DNA from 2 places in the Leifsonia sp. HAY1-4F genome. Region 1 is predicted to be linked to the other one. Evidence: predicted binding sites of a transcription regulator. Region 1 holds the regulator's gene; the other holds the start of a gene.
The links. The regulator HrcA, encoded in region 1, represses chaperone genes, less so after heat shock. The targets are predictions, from matches to a motif close to TTNGCACTCGNNNNNNNCGAGTGCNAA.
Positions count from the first base shown of each region.

Region 2: a site for HrcA is predicted at 3,340-3,366, ahead of groES (co-chaperone GroES). Genes of this name have one in related genera too.

Region 1 is NZ_JBNDHX010000001.1:22,861-29,581, forward strand. Features, by position in the region: gene ACPYOG_RS00100 (PhoH family protein) at 1-521, opposite strand, end outside; gene ACPYOG_RS00105 (histidine triad nucleotide-binding protein) at 508-882, opposite strand; gene ACPYOG_RS00110 (16S rRNA (uracil(1498)-N(3))-methyltransferase) at 1,034-1,762, opposite strand; gene dnaJ (molecular chaperone DnaJ) at 1,768-2,880, opposite strand; gene hrcA (heat-inducible transcriptional repressor HrcA) at 2,938-3,960, opposite strand; gene ACPYOG_RS00125 (DUF4870 domain-containing protein) at 4,118-4,657, shown strand; gene ACPYOG_RS00130 (DUF4870 domain-containing protein) at 4,778-5,161, shown strand; gene hemW (radical SAM family heme chaperone HemW) at 5,175-6,410, opposite strand; gene ACPYOG_RS00140 (DUF1990 family protein) at 6,410-6,721, opposite strand, start outside.
Region 2 is NZ_JBNDHX010000056.1:9,700-16,420, forward strand. Features, by position in the region: gene rimI (ribosomal protein S18-alanine N-acetyltransferase) at 1-262, shown strand, start outside; gene tsaD (tRNA (adenosine(37)-N6)-threonylcarbamoyltransferase complex transferase subunit TsaD) at 259-1,344, shown strand; gene ACPYOG_RS11775 (DUF4190 domain-containing protein) at 1,468-2,085, shown strand; gene ACPYOG_RS11780 (THUMP-like domain-containing protein) at 2,119-3,306, opposite strand; gene groES (co-chaperone GroES) at 3,458-3,754, shown strand; gene rarD (EamA family transporter RarD) at 3,930-4,874, shown strand; gene guaB (IMP dehydrogenase) at 4,956-6,458, shown strand; gene ACPYOG_RS11800 (MalY/PatB family protein) at 6,382-6,721, opposite strand, start outside.

The sequences.
Region 1 (6,721 bases):
ATGCGGGTGACCTCTTTGCGCTGCAGCGCCTGGACGGCCTTCGCCATCGCGAGGTAGGTCTTGCCGGTTCCGGCCGGCCCGATGCCGAAGACGATCGTGTTGTGGTCGATCGCGTCGACGTACTGACTCTGCCCGAGCGTCTTGGGGCGGATGCTCTTGCCGCGAGCGGTGAGGATGGCCTGGCCCAGCACGTCCGACGGGCTCAACTTGAGGTCGGTGCCGAGCATCCGGGCGGAGCTGGTGACCTCGGCCGGGGACAGCTCTTGTCCGTTGCGGACCATCTGCAGCAGCTCCTCCACGAGGCGCTGAGCCGCGGCGACCTGCGTCGGGTCGCCGGTCAGGGTGATCTCGTTGCCGCGCACATGCACGTTCACGAGCGGATACTGACGCTCCAGAGTGGTGAGCAGGCGGTCCTGCGGGCCCAGGAGCCGGACCATCTGGACGCCGTCGACACTCAGGTGAGCTTCGGCGGCCGGTTCCCCTGCGCTCGACGGTCCGGGGGTGAATTCAGAGCTGGGCAAGGGATCCTTCCTCGAGGCTGCTACCTCGATCGTTGGCGCTCAACAGGTGGGCATGGACGTGGAACACGGTCTGGCCCGCGCCTGCGCCGGTGTTGAAGATGAGACGGAAGTCGCCGTCCGAATGCTCGTCGGCCAGCTGCTTCGCCGTCGCGACGAGCTCCGCGAGCAGCGCCGGGTCGCCAGCGGCGAGCTCCACCACGTCGCGGTAGCGCTCCGTCTTCGGCACGACCAGCAGGTGCACCGGCGCCTGCGGCGCGATGTCGCGGAACGCGATCAGCCGATCGCTGTCGTACACCACGTCGGCCGGGATCTCACCCGCGATGATGCGGGAGAAGATCGAGCGCTCCGTCTGTTCCTCCATGGCTCCATCCTATTCGCCCCCTCCGACCCTCCATCGAGTCCGCAGAGATTGAACGGTCTGAGCCCTCGCAGCGTGCAATCTCTGCGGACTCGATGGCGGGGCTGGAGGGTGGGGCTGGAGGGTGGGGGGCGCTCGTGATTCGCGGGAGCTGTTACCAGCGGCGGAGGGCGGCGTTCAGGACGGCGAGGGCGGCGGGGCCGGCCGTGGAGGTGCGGAGCACCGTGTCGCCCAGGCGGACGAGCTCGGCGCCCGCGTCACGGAAGGCCTCCAGCTCCTGCGGGGCGATCCCGCCCTCCGGCCCGACGACGAGCACCAGGTCGCGGGCGTCCGGGACGACGCCCGTCAGCGGCGCCGACGCGTCCGGCTCCAGGACGAGCACGCGCGCGCCCGCGGTGAGCGCGGCGACCTGCTTCGTGGTCGCCAGCTCCCCCACCTGCGGTGTCCACGCGCGGATGGACTGCTTCGCAGCCTCCCGCACGATCGCCGACCACCGCTCGCGGCCCTTCGCCACCTTGGGACCTTCCCACCGGGACACCGAGCGGGACGCCGCCCACGGCACCACCGCATCCACCCCGAGCTCCGTGGCCGCCTGGATGGCGAGCTCGTCGCGGTCCCCCTTGGCGAGCGCCTGGACGAGCGTGATCGAGGGCGTCGGGCGCTCGACGCGCGACACCGCCTCCACGTCGATGGTCAGCTCGCCCGTGGTCGCGACGAGCACCTCGCCGGAGGCGACGAGTCCCCGGCCGTTGCCGATCAGCACCGACTCCCCCGGTCGCGTGCGGTTCACGGTGGCCGCGTGCTTCGCCTCGGCGCCGGTCAGCGACAGGCGGGCGCCGACCTCGACATCGTCGAGATCCTCCCGCAGGTAGAGGGACGCCACGACGGCTACAGGTTCAGGAACCGGTCGCGCAGCTTCGCGAACAGCCCCTGCTGGAAGTGCGCGAGCGACGGCTCCGCAGCCGTATGAGCGGCCGCGAACTTCTTGATCAGCTCCTTCTCCTTGTGGTCGAGCTTCGTCGGAGTGACCACCTGGATGCCGACCCGCAGATCGCCGCGCCCGGTACCCCGCAGGTGTGTGATGCCGCGATCCTTCACCGTCACGATGTCCGCGGACTGCGTCCCGGGCTTCAGTTCGAGCCGGATGTCGCCGTCGAGCGCCTTCACCGTCGCGGTGGTGCCCAGGATGGCATCCGTCATCGACATCTCGAGCGTGCACAGCAGGTCGTCGCCGTCGCGGCTGAACACCTCGTGGTGCTTGACCTTGATCTCCAGGTACAGGTCGCCGTTCGGGCCGCCGGCAGGTCCGGCCTCACCGCTGCCCGGCATCTGCAGCCGGAGCCCGGTGTCCACGCCCGCGGGGATGTCGACCGGAACCGTGCGGCGCGCGCGCACGCGTCCCTGGCCCTGGCAGGTCACGCACGGCGTCGCGATGACGGTGCCGTAGCCGCGGCACGTGCCGCAGGGGCTCGAGGTCATCACGTTGCCGAGCAGCGACCGCACCGACCGCTGGATGCTGCCCGTCCCGTGGCAGATGTCGCAGGTCACCGGGCGGGTGCCCGGCTGGCAGCAGGAGCCGTTGCAGGTCTCGCAGACGACCGCCGTATCCACCTCGAGATCGCGGTGGGTGCCGAAGATGACCTCGTCGAGATCGATCTCGACGCGCAGCAGCGCATCCTGCCCGCGCTCGCGCCGGGACCGCGGACCGCGCGACGCTCCCCCGCCCCCGCCGAAGAACGTCTCGAAGATGTCGCTGAAGCCGGCGAAGTCGGCTCCGCCCGCCCCGCCGAAGCCGCGCGAGTCGCCCAGGTCGTACTGCTGCCGCTGCTGCGGGTCGCTCAGCACGTCATACGCGTGCGTGACGAGCTTGAACCGCTCCTGGGCCTCCGAACTCGGATTCACATCCGGATGCAGTTCGCGTGCCAGGCGGCGGTATGCCTTCTTGATCTCGTCGGGGCTGGCGTCGCGCTCGACGCCCAGGACTTCGTAGTGGTCGGCCACGTGGGGCTGTTCCTTCTTCTTGTCGATTACGTGTGGTGTTCGCCGGCGGCGTGCGGCCTACTGGTCGCCGAGCAGCCGCGAGAGGTAGCGGGCGACCGCACGGACGGCCGCCATGTTTCCGGAGTAGTCCATGCGGAGCGGACCGAGCAGGCCCACGCGGGCCACATCCGATCCCGCCGCACTGTAACCGCTGGAGAGGACGGAGGCTTCCGTCAGACCGAAACCCGTGTTCTCGCGGCCGATGCTCACGGCGACCCCGTGCTGGTCGGTGGCCATCTCATCGAAGAGCCGCAGCAGGACGACCTGCTCCTCGATCGCCTCGAGCACCGGCGTGATGGTTCCCGGGAAGTCGAGCTCGGTGCGCACCAGGTTCGCGGCGCCCGCCATGACGAGCTTCTCCTGGCGGTTGGCCGCGATCTGGTCGAGCAGGGCGCTCGCCACCGGCTCCACCAGCGGACGCGTGCGATCGGTGAGCGCTCCGGGCAGCTCGCGCAAACGCGCCGCCGCCTCGGCGAGAGTGAGCCCGGCCGCCGCTCCGTTGATCGCGCCGCGGATCTCCGCGACCTCCTCGTCGCCGAGATCGAAGCCCAGGTCGATGACCCGCTGCTCGACGGCGCCCGAATCGGTGATCAGAACGCTGAGCAGGCGGTGGGGCGACATCGCGACGAGCTCGATGTGGCGGATGCGCGAACGCGCCACCGAGGGATACTGCACGAGCGCAACCTGGTTGGTGAGCTGGGACAGCAGCCGCACGGTTCGCGAGAGGACATCATCCAGATCGGCCGACTGCCCGAGGAAGGTCTCGATCGCGGCCCGCTGCGCGGAGGTGAGCGGACGCATCTCGGCCAGGTGGTCGACGAACAGGCGATAGCCCTTGTCGGTGGGGACGCGGCCCGAGGAGGTGTGCGGGGCCGCGATCAGGTCCTCCTCCTCCAGCAGCGCCATGTCGTTGCGGATGGTCGCGGCCGACACGCCGAAGGAGTGCCGCTCCACGATGCTCTTGGACCCGACCGGCTCGCGAGACGCCACATAATCCTGAACGATGACGCGCAACACTTCGAGGCTGCGTTCTGAGACCATCTCCGCCTCCCGTCGACCGATTAGCACTCGCGGTTCCTGAGTGCCAATGCTACCGCGCAGAAACACCCGCCAGGTGATTGCTGCCTGAGACACGGCGGCAGTACCGTATGTGCACCGGTTCAACACTGTTGTAACCGATCACGAAAGGGTTCCGCCGATGACAGACCCGAACCAGCCCTCCGACCCGACCGGAGGCGTCCCTCCGCAGCAGCCCGGCGGCGTGCCGCCGCAGCAGCCGGCCGGCAACGTGCCACCCCAGCAGCCGTACTCCAACGTCCCGCCTCAGCAGCCGTACGCGCAGCCGGCGGCCGGCCCGCAGCAGCCCTACGCCGCAGCCGCACCCCTCGACCCGGCGCAGGACAAGCAGTGGGCGGCGTTCGCGCACCTGGGCGGCATCCTGTGGTTCCTTCCGTCCCTGATCATCTGGCTCGTGTTCAAGGACCGCGGGCGCCTGACCGACCAGGAGGCCAAGGAAGCCCTCAACTGGCAGATCACCTGGATCATCGCGTGGGTGGCGTCGCAGATCATCGGGATCATCATCGGCAGCTTCACCTTCGGTATCGGCTACCTGATCTTCGGCCTGCTCATCCCGTGGGCTCTGTACATCCTGAACCTGGTGTTCTCGATCCTGGGCTTCGTCCGCGTGAACAGCGGAGGGACGTATCGCTACCCGATGAACTTCCGGTTCATCAAGTAAGGCGAACCCGCCCGGGGTCTTCTCCCCCCGTGGACCAGCGCCCTAGGCTGGTGCGGACGAACACGCCTGCCCCCGCACGGCGCTGCCAGCAGAGTTGCCAGTACAGAGGAGAACCCCCGCATGTCCGCGACACCCCCGCCTCCGCCGCCGCAGCAGCCGTACGGCGGCGGCCAGCCCCAGCTGAGCCCGGCTGACGAGAAGCTCTGGGCGACGCTGATCCATGCGGGCGGCATCCTGTTCAGCTGGATCCCGGCGCTGATCGGCTACCTCGTGCTGAAGGACCGGGGGCCCTTCGTGCGCGCACACAGCGCGACGGCGCTCAACTTCCAGATCACCATCTTCATCGCCTACGTGGTGGGGGTCATCCTGTCGCTCGTCTTCGTCGGATTCATCATCATCCTCGCGGCGTGGGTGATCGACATCGTCTTCAGCATCATCGCCGCCGTGAGGGCGAACCAGGGCGAGTACTACACGTATCCGATCGCGATCCGGTTCGTGAGCTAGTCGGGCAGGCGGCTCAGGCCGCCTCGTCCGCCAGCAGGCGCCGCACCACGGCGTCGGCGAGGAGCCGCCCCCGCAGGGTCAGCACGATCGACCCGCGGAGGGCGGCTCTTCCGTCGATGAAGCCGTCCGCGATCAGGGCGGGGACCTCGCGACGGCCGGCGTCGACCAGCTCGCTCGTGCGCAGACCATCCCGGATGCGGCTGAGCAGCAGCACCCGCTCCACCCGGCGCGTCTCGGCGTCGAGCGTCTCGCGGCCGGCGGCGGGCGACTCCCCCGCGAGCACGCGCTGGGCGTAGGCGGCGGGATGCTTCACGTTCCACCAGCGGACGCCGCCGACGTGGCTGTGCGCACCCGGACCGATCCCCCACCAGTCGTGGCCCAGCCAGTAGGCGAGGTTGTGGCGGGAGCGGTGTGCCGCATCCCTCGCCCAATTGCTCACCTCGTACCAGTCGTAGCCGGCCTCGGCGAGCCGTGCATCCGCCGACTCGTACATGTCCGCCTCGAGGTCGTCGTCCGGCTCAGCGATCTCTCCGGAGCGTATCTGGCGGGCGAGTTTGGTTCCGGGCTCGACGATGAGCGCGTAGGCCGACAGGTGGTCGGGCTCGCAGGCGAGCGCCGTGTCCAGGCTCCGGGACCAGTCGTCGAGCGACTCCCCCGGCGTGCCGTAGATGAGGTCGAGGCTCACCTGCAGGCCGGCGTCGCGCGCCCAGCCGACGACGAGGGGGATGCGCGCCGGATCGTGGGTGCGCTCCAGCGTGGCCAGCACGTGCGGGACAGCGGACTGCATTCCGAACGACACGCGAGTGAATCCCGCATCCGCGAGGCGGCGGAGATCGCGGGCGTCGACCGAGTCGGGGTTCGCCTCGGTCGTCACCTCGGCGCCGTCGGCGAGCCCCCACGCGTCCCGGACCGCGCCGAGCATCGCCGCGAGGTCGCCGGGCGGGAGCAGGGTCGGCGTGCCGCCGCCGAAGAACACCGTCGACACCGGCCGCCCGGGGACGCCGCTGTCGCGGAGGACGCCGGAGGCGAACTCCACCTCGCGGACCGCATGACCGGCGTAGTCCGACTGCGAGACGCCCCGCAGCTCCGTCGCGGTGTAGGTGTTGAAGTCGCAGTACCCGCAGCGCACCCGGCAGAACGGCACGTGCAGGTACACACCGAAGTCGCGCGCCGATGCTCCGTCGGCGGCGGTCGCGGGCAGCAGGCCGTCGGCGGGCGCCGGATCGCCGAGCGGGAGGATGCTGGGCATCAGGCGGAGCTCGCGGGATGCAGCGCCCGCAGGTATTTCGCGGTGTACCGGCGCTGCATCATCCCCAGCACCGGCGAGCCGAGCCGGTAGAACGCATTGGAGGGCCGGGACAGCGCGCGCACGACGAACCACACCGTCCCGTCGTCGTGCTGCTCGACCAGGAACAACTCCTCGCCGCTCTCGGGATGCCCTTTCAGCGTCCCGTAGGCGAACCCGCGCCGGTGCGGCTCGTCGATGACGTACACGACCCGGATCGGTGCGGAGACGCGGAACGGGCCGAACGGGATCTTCAGCACCGCCGTCATCCCGTT
Region 2 (6,721 bases), on a different contig from region 1:
GGTGGCTCCGCATGCGCGCCGACGCGGCGTCGGGCGGACGCTCATGCTGGCTCTGCTCGCCGAGGCGCGGGACCGCGGAGCGCGCGAGGTGTTCCTCGAGGTCCGGGCCGACAATCCGGGAGCCCAGTCGCTGTACCGGGAGCTGGGGTTCGAGGAGATCGGCGTGCGCCCGAAGTACTACCAGCCCGATGGCGTGGATGCGGTCGTCATGCGTCTCGGCGACCCGGCCACATCCATGCCCACCCCGGAGACGACCGCATGACCCATCCCGCTACGACGGACGACGGCCCCCTGGTGCTCGGGATCGAGACCTCCTGCGACGAGACCGGCGTCGGCATCGTCCGCGGCACGACCCTGCTCGCCAACACGATCGCCTCGTCGATGGAGGAGCACGCCCGGTACGGCGGAGTCGTCCCGGAGGTCGCGGCGCGGGCGCATCTGGAAGCACTCGAACCGACGCTGCGGACCGCGGTGGCGGACGCCGGCATCGAGCTGGCGGACGTGGATGCGATTGCGGTCACCAGCGGACCCGGCCTCTCCGGAGCGCTCATGGTCGGCGTCGGAGCGGCGAAAGCGCTCGCCGTGTCGCTGGGCAAGCCGCTCTACGCGGTGAACCACCTCGTCGGGCATGTCGGCGCCGACCTGCTGGACGCGGCCGGCGGCCCCGGGCATCCCGTCGAACTCCCCACGATCGCGCTCCTCGTGTCCGGTGGCCACACCTCGCTGCTGCTCGTGCGCGACCTCGTCTCGGATGTCCGCCTGCTCGGCGAGACCATCGACGATGCCGCGGGGGAGGCGTTCGACAAGGTCGCGCGGGTGCTCGGGCTGCCCTATCCCGGCGGTCCGCAGATCGATCGCGTGGCGGCGGACGGCGACCCTCGCGCCATCCGGTTCCCCCGCGGGCTGACGCGGCCGAAAGACCTCGAGCAGCACCGCTACGACTTCTCCTTCTCCGGCCTCAAGACGGCCGTCGCCCGCTGGGTCGAACAGCGGCAGGACGCCGGCGAGGAGGTGCCGACGGCGGATGTCGCCGCATCCTTCCGCGAAGCGGTCGTCGACGTCCTCATCACGAAGGCGCTGGCCGCCTGCCGCGACCACGACGTGCCGCGGCTGCTGCTGGGCGGCGGGGTGGTCGCCAACGCACGGGTCCGGCAGCTCGCCGTCGCGCGCGCGGCAGAGGCGGGCGTCGCTCTGCGCATCCCTGCTCTCTCGCTGTGCACCGACAACGGGGCGATGATCGCCGCCCTGGGCGCGCAGCTGATCCTGGCCGGGCACGGACCCAGCGAGCTGACATTCTCGGCGGATTCGACCCTTCCCGTCACCGAGATTCAGGTCACCGGCTGAGACGCTGCGTTGACACCCCCGCTGGGTGACTGCCACGATGGAGGCGATACAGCGTTCTCTCAGGAAGTCTCTTCCCGCGGGAGCCGCCGACCGCCAGCTTCCAGCATGAAGGAGATGGGTCCCATGACCGATCCGAACGCTCCCACCGACCCGGTGGACCCCAACGCAGAGAACGGCTCGGTCCCACCGCCCCCTCCCGTGCCGCCGGCGGGCGACACCGGCGCTGTCCCGCCGCCCGCACCGGACTACGGCCAGCAGCCTCCCGCGCCCGACTACGGTCAGCAGCCGCCGGCACCGGGATATGGTCAGCAGCCGCCCGCGCCGGGATACGGCCAGCCCTACCAGCAGCCGTACGGGCAGCAGCCGGGCCAGCCGTACGGACAGCAGCCCTACGGTCAGCAGCCGGGGCAGCCCTACGGTCAGCCCGCCTACGGTCAGCCCGCGCCGGGCTACCAGCAGCCGTACGGTCAGCCGGCGGCCAAGTCGCCCATCCTGAGCATCCTGTCCCTGGTCGGCGGCATCGTCGGCATCGTGATCAACCTCGCGTGGGGCATCGGTGTCCTCTTCGGAATCGCCGCCGTCGTGCTCGGGTTCATCGGCCGCAACAAGGAGCCGCAGGCTCGCGGCTTCTGGCTGACCGGAATCATCCTCGGATTCGTCGCGATCGTGATCGCGATCATCTACTGGATCTTCCTCGTGATCGTCTTCGCGAGCCTGGCGCACTACTCCTCGACGTACTGAGCCTGACGGACTGACGCGGTTCGCCGGGCGGCCTCAGAGCCGTTCGGCGAGCAGCGCGGTGTGCCGCCCGGCGACCCTGGTGAGGATCAGGGTCGCCGGGCGGTCGCCGTTCAAGGCCAGGCGCCGGCGCAGCACGGCCGGGTCGACATCCACGCCCCGCTTCTTGATCTCCAGCGTGCCGATGCCGCGCTGACGCAGCGCCCGCTTGAGCTCCTTCTCGGCGTACGGAAGCGGCTCCAGGATGCGGAATCCTGCAGCGAACGGCGTCTCGACCGGAGCGTCCGCGGTGATGTATGCGATCTGCTCGGACAGCATCCGGCCACCGATCCTGCGCGCGAGGTCGCCGATGAGCCGGGCCCGGATGACCGCGCCGTCGGGTTCGTACAGGTACTCGCCGAGCGGTCCCGTTTCCTCGTCCTCGCTGTCCGCGTCAGCGACCAGCTCGTCGGTCTGGTCGCCGCGCAGCACGAGCGCCGCTCGCCGGATGCCTGGCCGGGCGAGCGCGCCGAACCAGAGGCCCAACTCGACCACCTGACCGTCGGCCGACACCCACTGGGCCTCGGCGGTCGAGGGGATGAGGTCGCGGTCGAAGCCCGGCCCCAGCTTCAGGCCGACGGAGCGCCCGGTGGCGAGTTCGTACGCGAACCCGAGGGAGGGCGTGTAGTCGTCGGGGTCGGTGAGCCGTTCCGTCTGCGTGTGGCCCGGCGTGCGACGCGCGGGGTCGAGGAAGACGCCGTCGATCTCGCGCAGGTCCACATCCTCGGCGCACTGGTTCTCGACCGCAGCGCTCGGGAAGGGCGCCAGGTTGAAGGAGGCGATGGCCGCGGTCACCTCGTCGGCCTCGATCGCGGTGACCTCCAGCTCGAGGGCGGCGAACGCGAGCGCGTCGCCGCCGATGCCGCACCCGAGGTCGGCGACGCGGCGGATGCCCGCCGAGCGGAACCGTCCCGCGTGATGGGCCGCCACCGGGAGGCGCGTCGCCTGCTCGAGCCCGGCCTCCGTGAAGAGCATGCGGGAGGCGAAGTCGCCGAACTTGGCCTCCGCCTTCCTGCGCAGCTTGGACTGGGTGAGCACGGCGGCGACGAGGGCGGGGGAGTGGCCCTGCTTGCGCAGGTCGCTGACGATCCGCAGCACATCCTGCTCGCTGCGATAGGGCGGCAGCGCGTCGAGCAGGCGCAGACCCTCTGGACTCAGCAGGGCTACGAGCTCGGACCGTTCCATGGGGTCAACGCTACCCTGGCCGTTTCGCGCCACCTGGCACTCACGTTGCGTGACTGCTAACTCTCCCCCTAGACTCGGGTTAGCACTCTCAGTGCGAGTTTGCTAATTCAGTCTTAGTCGAGACACTGTTCTTCACAGGAAAGGGGTCAACGTGTCGGTCTCCATCAAGCCGCTCGAGGATCGCATCGTCATCAAGCAGGTCGAGGCTGAGCAGACCACTGCTTCCGGTCTGGTCATCCCCGACACCGCCAAGGAGAAGCCGCAGGAGGGCGAGGTCGTCGCCGTAGGCCCCGGCCGCATAGACGACAACGGCAACCGCGTCCCGCTCGACGTCTCCGTCGGCGACAAGGTCATCTACTCCAAGTACGGCGGCACCGAGGTCAAGTTCGGCGGCGAGGACTACCTCGTCCTCTCGGCCCGCGACGTGCTGGCGGTCGTCGTCCGCTGACGAACCCCGCTTCCGACGGCCCGGCTGCTTCGCGCAGCCGGGCCGTTCGTCGTTTCCGGGTCCACCGACAGCGGGCGACATTCGTCACGAATGTGCACGTGGAGGCTCGTGGGGGCGACATTCGTCACGAATGTGCACGCCGCGGGTGTCGGAGGCCGGAGGTAGAGTCAGGCAAGTGACAGCACCACAGCACGACCTCACCGCGCACCGCACCTCGGGCCTGGTCTACGCGATCTCCGCGTACCTGCTCTGGGGAATCCTCCCCATCTATTTCCTGGCGCTGGTGCCGTCGGGAGCCTGGGAGATCGTGGCCTGGCGGGTGGTCTTCTCGCTCGTTTTCTGCGCGATCGCACTGACGGTCATGCGCGCATGGCGCACCTTCGGCCGGCTGCTGACCGACCGGCGTGTGCTGCTCACGATGGGCCTCGCCGGCGCCCTGATCTACGTCAACTGGCAGACCTACGTCATCGCGACCGTGAGCGGGCACGTCGTCGAGGCCGCGCTCGGCTACTTCATCAACCCCATCGTGACTGTCTTCCTCGGCGTCATCGTTCAGCGCGAGCGCCTCCGTGTCGCCCAGTGGGTGGCGGTCGGCGTCAGCGTGATCACCGTGGTCGTCCTTGCGATCGGCTACGGCTCGCTGCCGTGGATCGCGCTCATCCTCGCCTTCTCGTTCGGCCTGTACGGCCTGATCAAGAAGCGGGTCGGCGGCCGGGTGGATGCTCTCTCCGGCTTGACGCTGGAGACCATGTGGCTCACGCCCGTGGCCGTCATCCAGCTGATCGTGGTCGGCGTCACGGCGGGACTCACCCTCGGCACGGTGAGCGTCTGGCACACCGTCCTGCTGGCCGCCGCCGGTGTCATCACGGCCGTCCCCCTCCTGTTCTTCGCCGCGGCCTCCCGCCGTCTGCCGCTGGTCTACATGGGGTTCATCCAGTACTTCGCCCCGTTCATCCAGTTCATCGTGGGCGTCGCCATCCTCCACGAAGCGATGCCGCCGGAGCGCTGGCTCGGGTTCGCGATCGTGTGGGTGGCGCTGCTCATCCTCAGCGTCGACCTGATCGTCGCGGCACGTCAGGGCAGGCGCGCGCCGGAGCTGGATCTCGCCCGCGTCGACTAGAGCCGGACCGGGCGGAATACCCGCCCAGGTTCTGCCGTTACCATTGAGCATCCACAGTGGCGCAACCTTGATAGGGGTGAGATGGATCAGGCGGATCCGTTCGGTTTCATCGGTTTGACCTACGACGACGTGATGCTCCTTCCCGGGCACACGGACGTCATCCCGAGCGAGGCTGACACCTCTACTCGCCTGACCAAGCGCATCTCGATGGCGACACCGCTGCTCTCGAGCGCGATGGACACCGTCACCGAGTCGCGCATGGCCGTCGCCATGGCGCGCCAGGGCGGCATCGGCATCATCCACCGCAACCTCTCGATCGAGGACCAGGCGGCCCACGTCGACAAGGTGAAGCGGTCCGAGTCGGGCATGATCACCAACCCGGTGACGACGACGCCCGACGCGACCGTCGAAGAGGTGGATGCGCTGTGCGGCCAGTTCCGGGTCAGCGGGCTGCCCGTGGTCGAGCCGGACGGCACTCTTGTCGGCATCATCACCAACCGCGACATGCGCTTCGTCTCGCCGTTCGAGCGCTCGACGACCGCCGTCCGCGACGTCATGACCCGCCAGCCGCTGATCACGGCGCCGGTGGGCATCGATCCCGACTCGGCGGTCGCCATCTTCGCCGAGCGCAAGATCGAGAAGCTGCCCCTGGTGGATGCGGACGGCAAGCTCCGCGGCCTCATCACGGTCAAAGACTTCGACAAGAGCGAGAAGTATCCCGACGCCACGAAGGACGAGGAGGGCCGGCTGCGCGTCGGCGCCGCGATCGGCTTCTTCGGCGACGCCTGGGACCGAGCGATGACCCTGGTGGATGCGGGCGTCGACCTCCTCGTCGTCGACACGGCCAACGGCGACAGCGCCGGCGTGCTCGACATCATCCGTCGCCTCAAGGCCGAGCCGCGCGCGTCGCACATCGACGTGATCGGCGGCAACGTGGCCACTCGTTCCGGTGCCCAGGCGCTGATCGATGCGGGAGCGGATGCGATCAAGGTGGGCGTCGGCCCGGGCTCGATCTGCACCACGCGCGTCGTCGCCGGTGTCGGCGTGCCGCAGGTCACCGCGGTCTACGAGGCGTCCCTGGCGGCCCGCGAGGCGAACGTCCCGCTCATCGCCGACGGCGGCCTCCAGTACTCCGGCGACATCGCCAAGGCGCTGGTCGCGGGCGCGGACAGCGTCATGCTCGGTTCCCTGCTCGCCGGAACCGCCGAATCCCCGGGCGACCTGGTCTTCGTCAACGGCAAGCAGTTCAAGAAGTACCGCGGGATGGGCTCGCTCGGCGCGCTGCAGACCCGCGGCAAGAAGACGTCCTACTCGCGCGACCGCTACTTCCAGGCGGACGTGCCGAGCGACGAGCAGCTGATCGCCGAGGGCATCGAGGGTCAGGTGCCGTTCCGCGGCCCGCTCTCCGCCGTGGCGTACCAGCTCGTCGGCGGCCTGCGTCAGTCCATGTTCTACGTGGGCGCGCGCACCATCCCGGAGCTGAAGTCGCGCGGCAAGTTCGTCCGCATCACCGCGGCGGGCCTGAAGGAGTCGCACCCGCACGACGTGCAGATGGTGGTCGAGGCCCCGAACTACCGCCGCTGAGCGGCCGAGGAGCAGACCTCGGCGAGCAGGCGAAGTTGAGGCGGACGAAGCCCGCGCCTTGCGCGCCGAAGTCGGTCCCGGCGATGAGCGCCACCCGTGCCTCCTCGAGGATGCGCGTCGACGGGTGATCGCCCCAGCCGAGCTCGCGCAGGTCCAGCCACGCCAGGTAGCTGGCGTGCGGCTCGCGGTAGCGCACATGCGGGAGTCGATCGGTCAGGAGCACCGAGAGCAGCATCCGGTTCGCCTCGATGGACTGGAGCGCC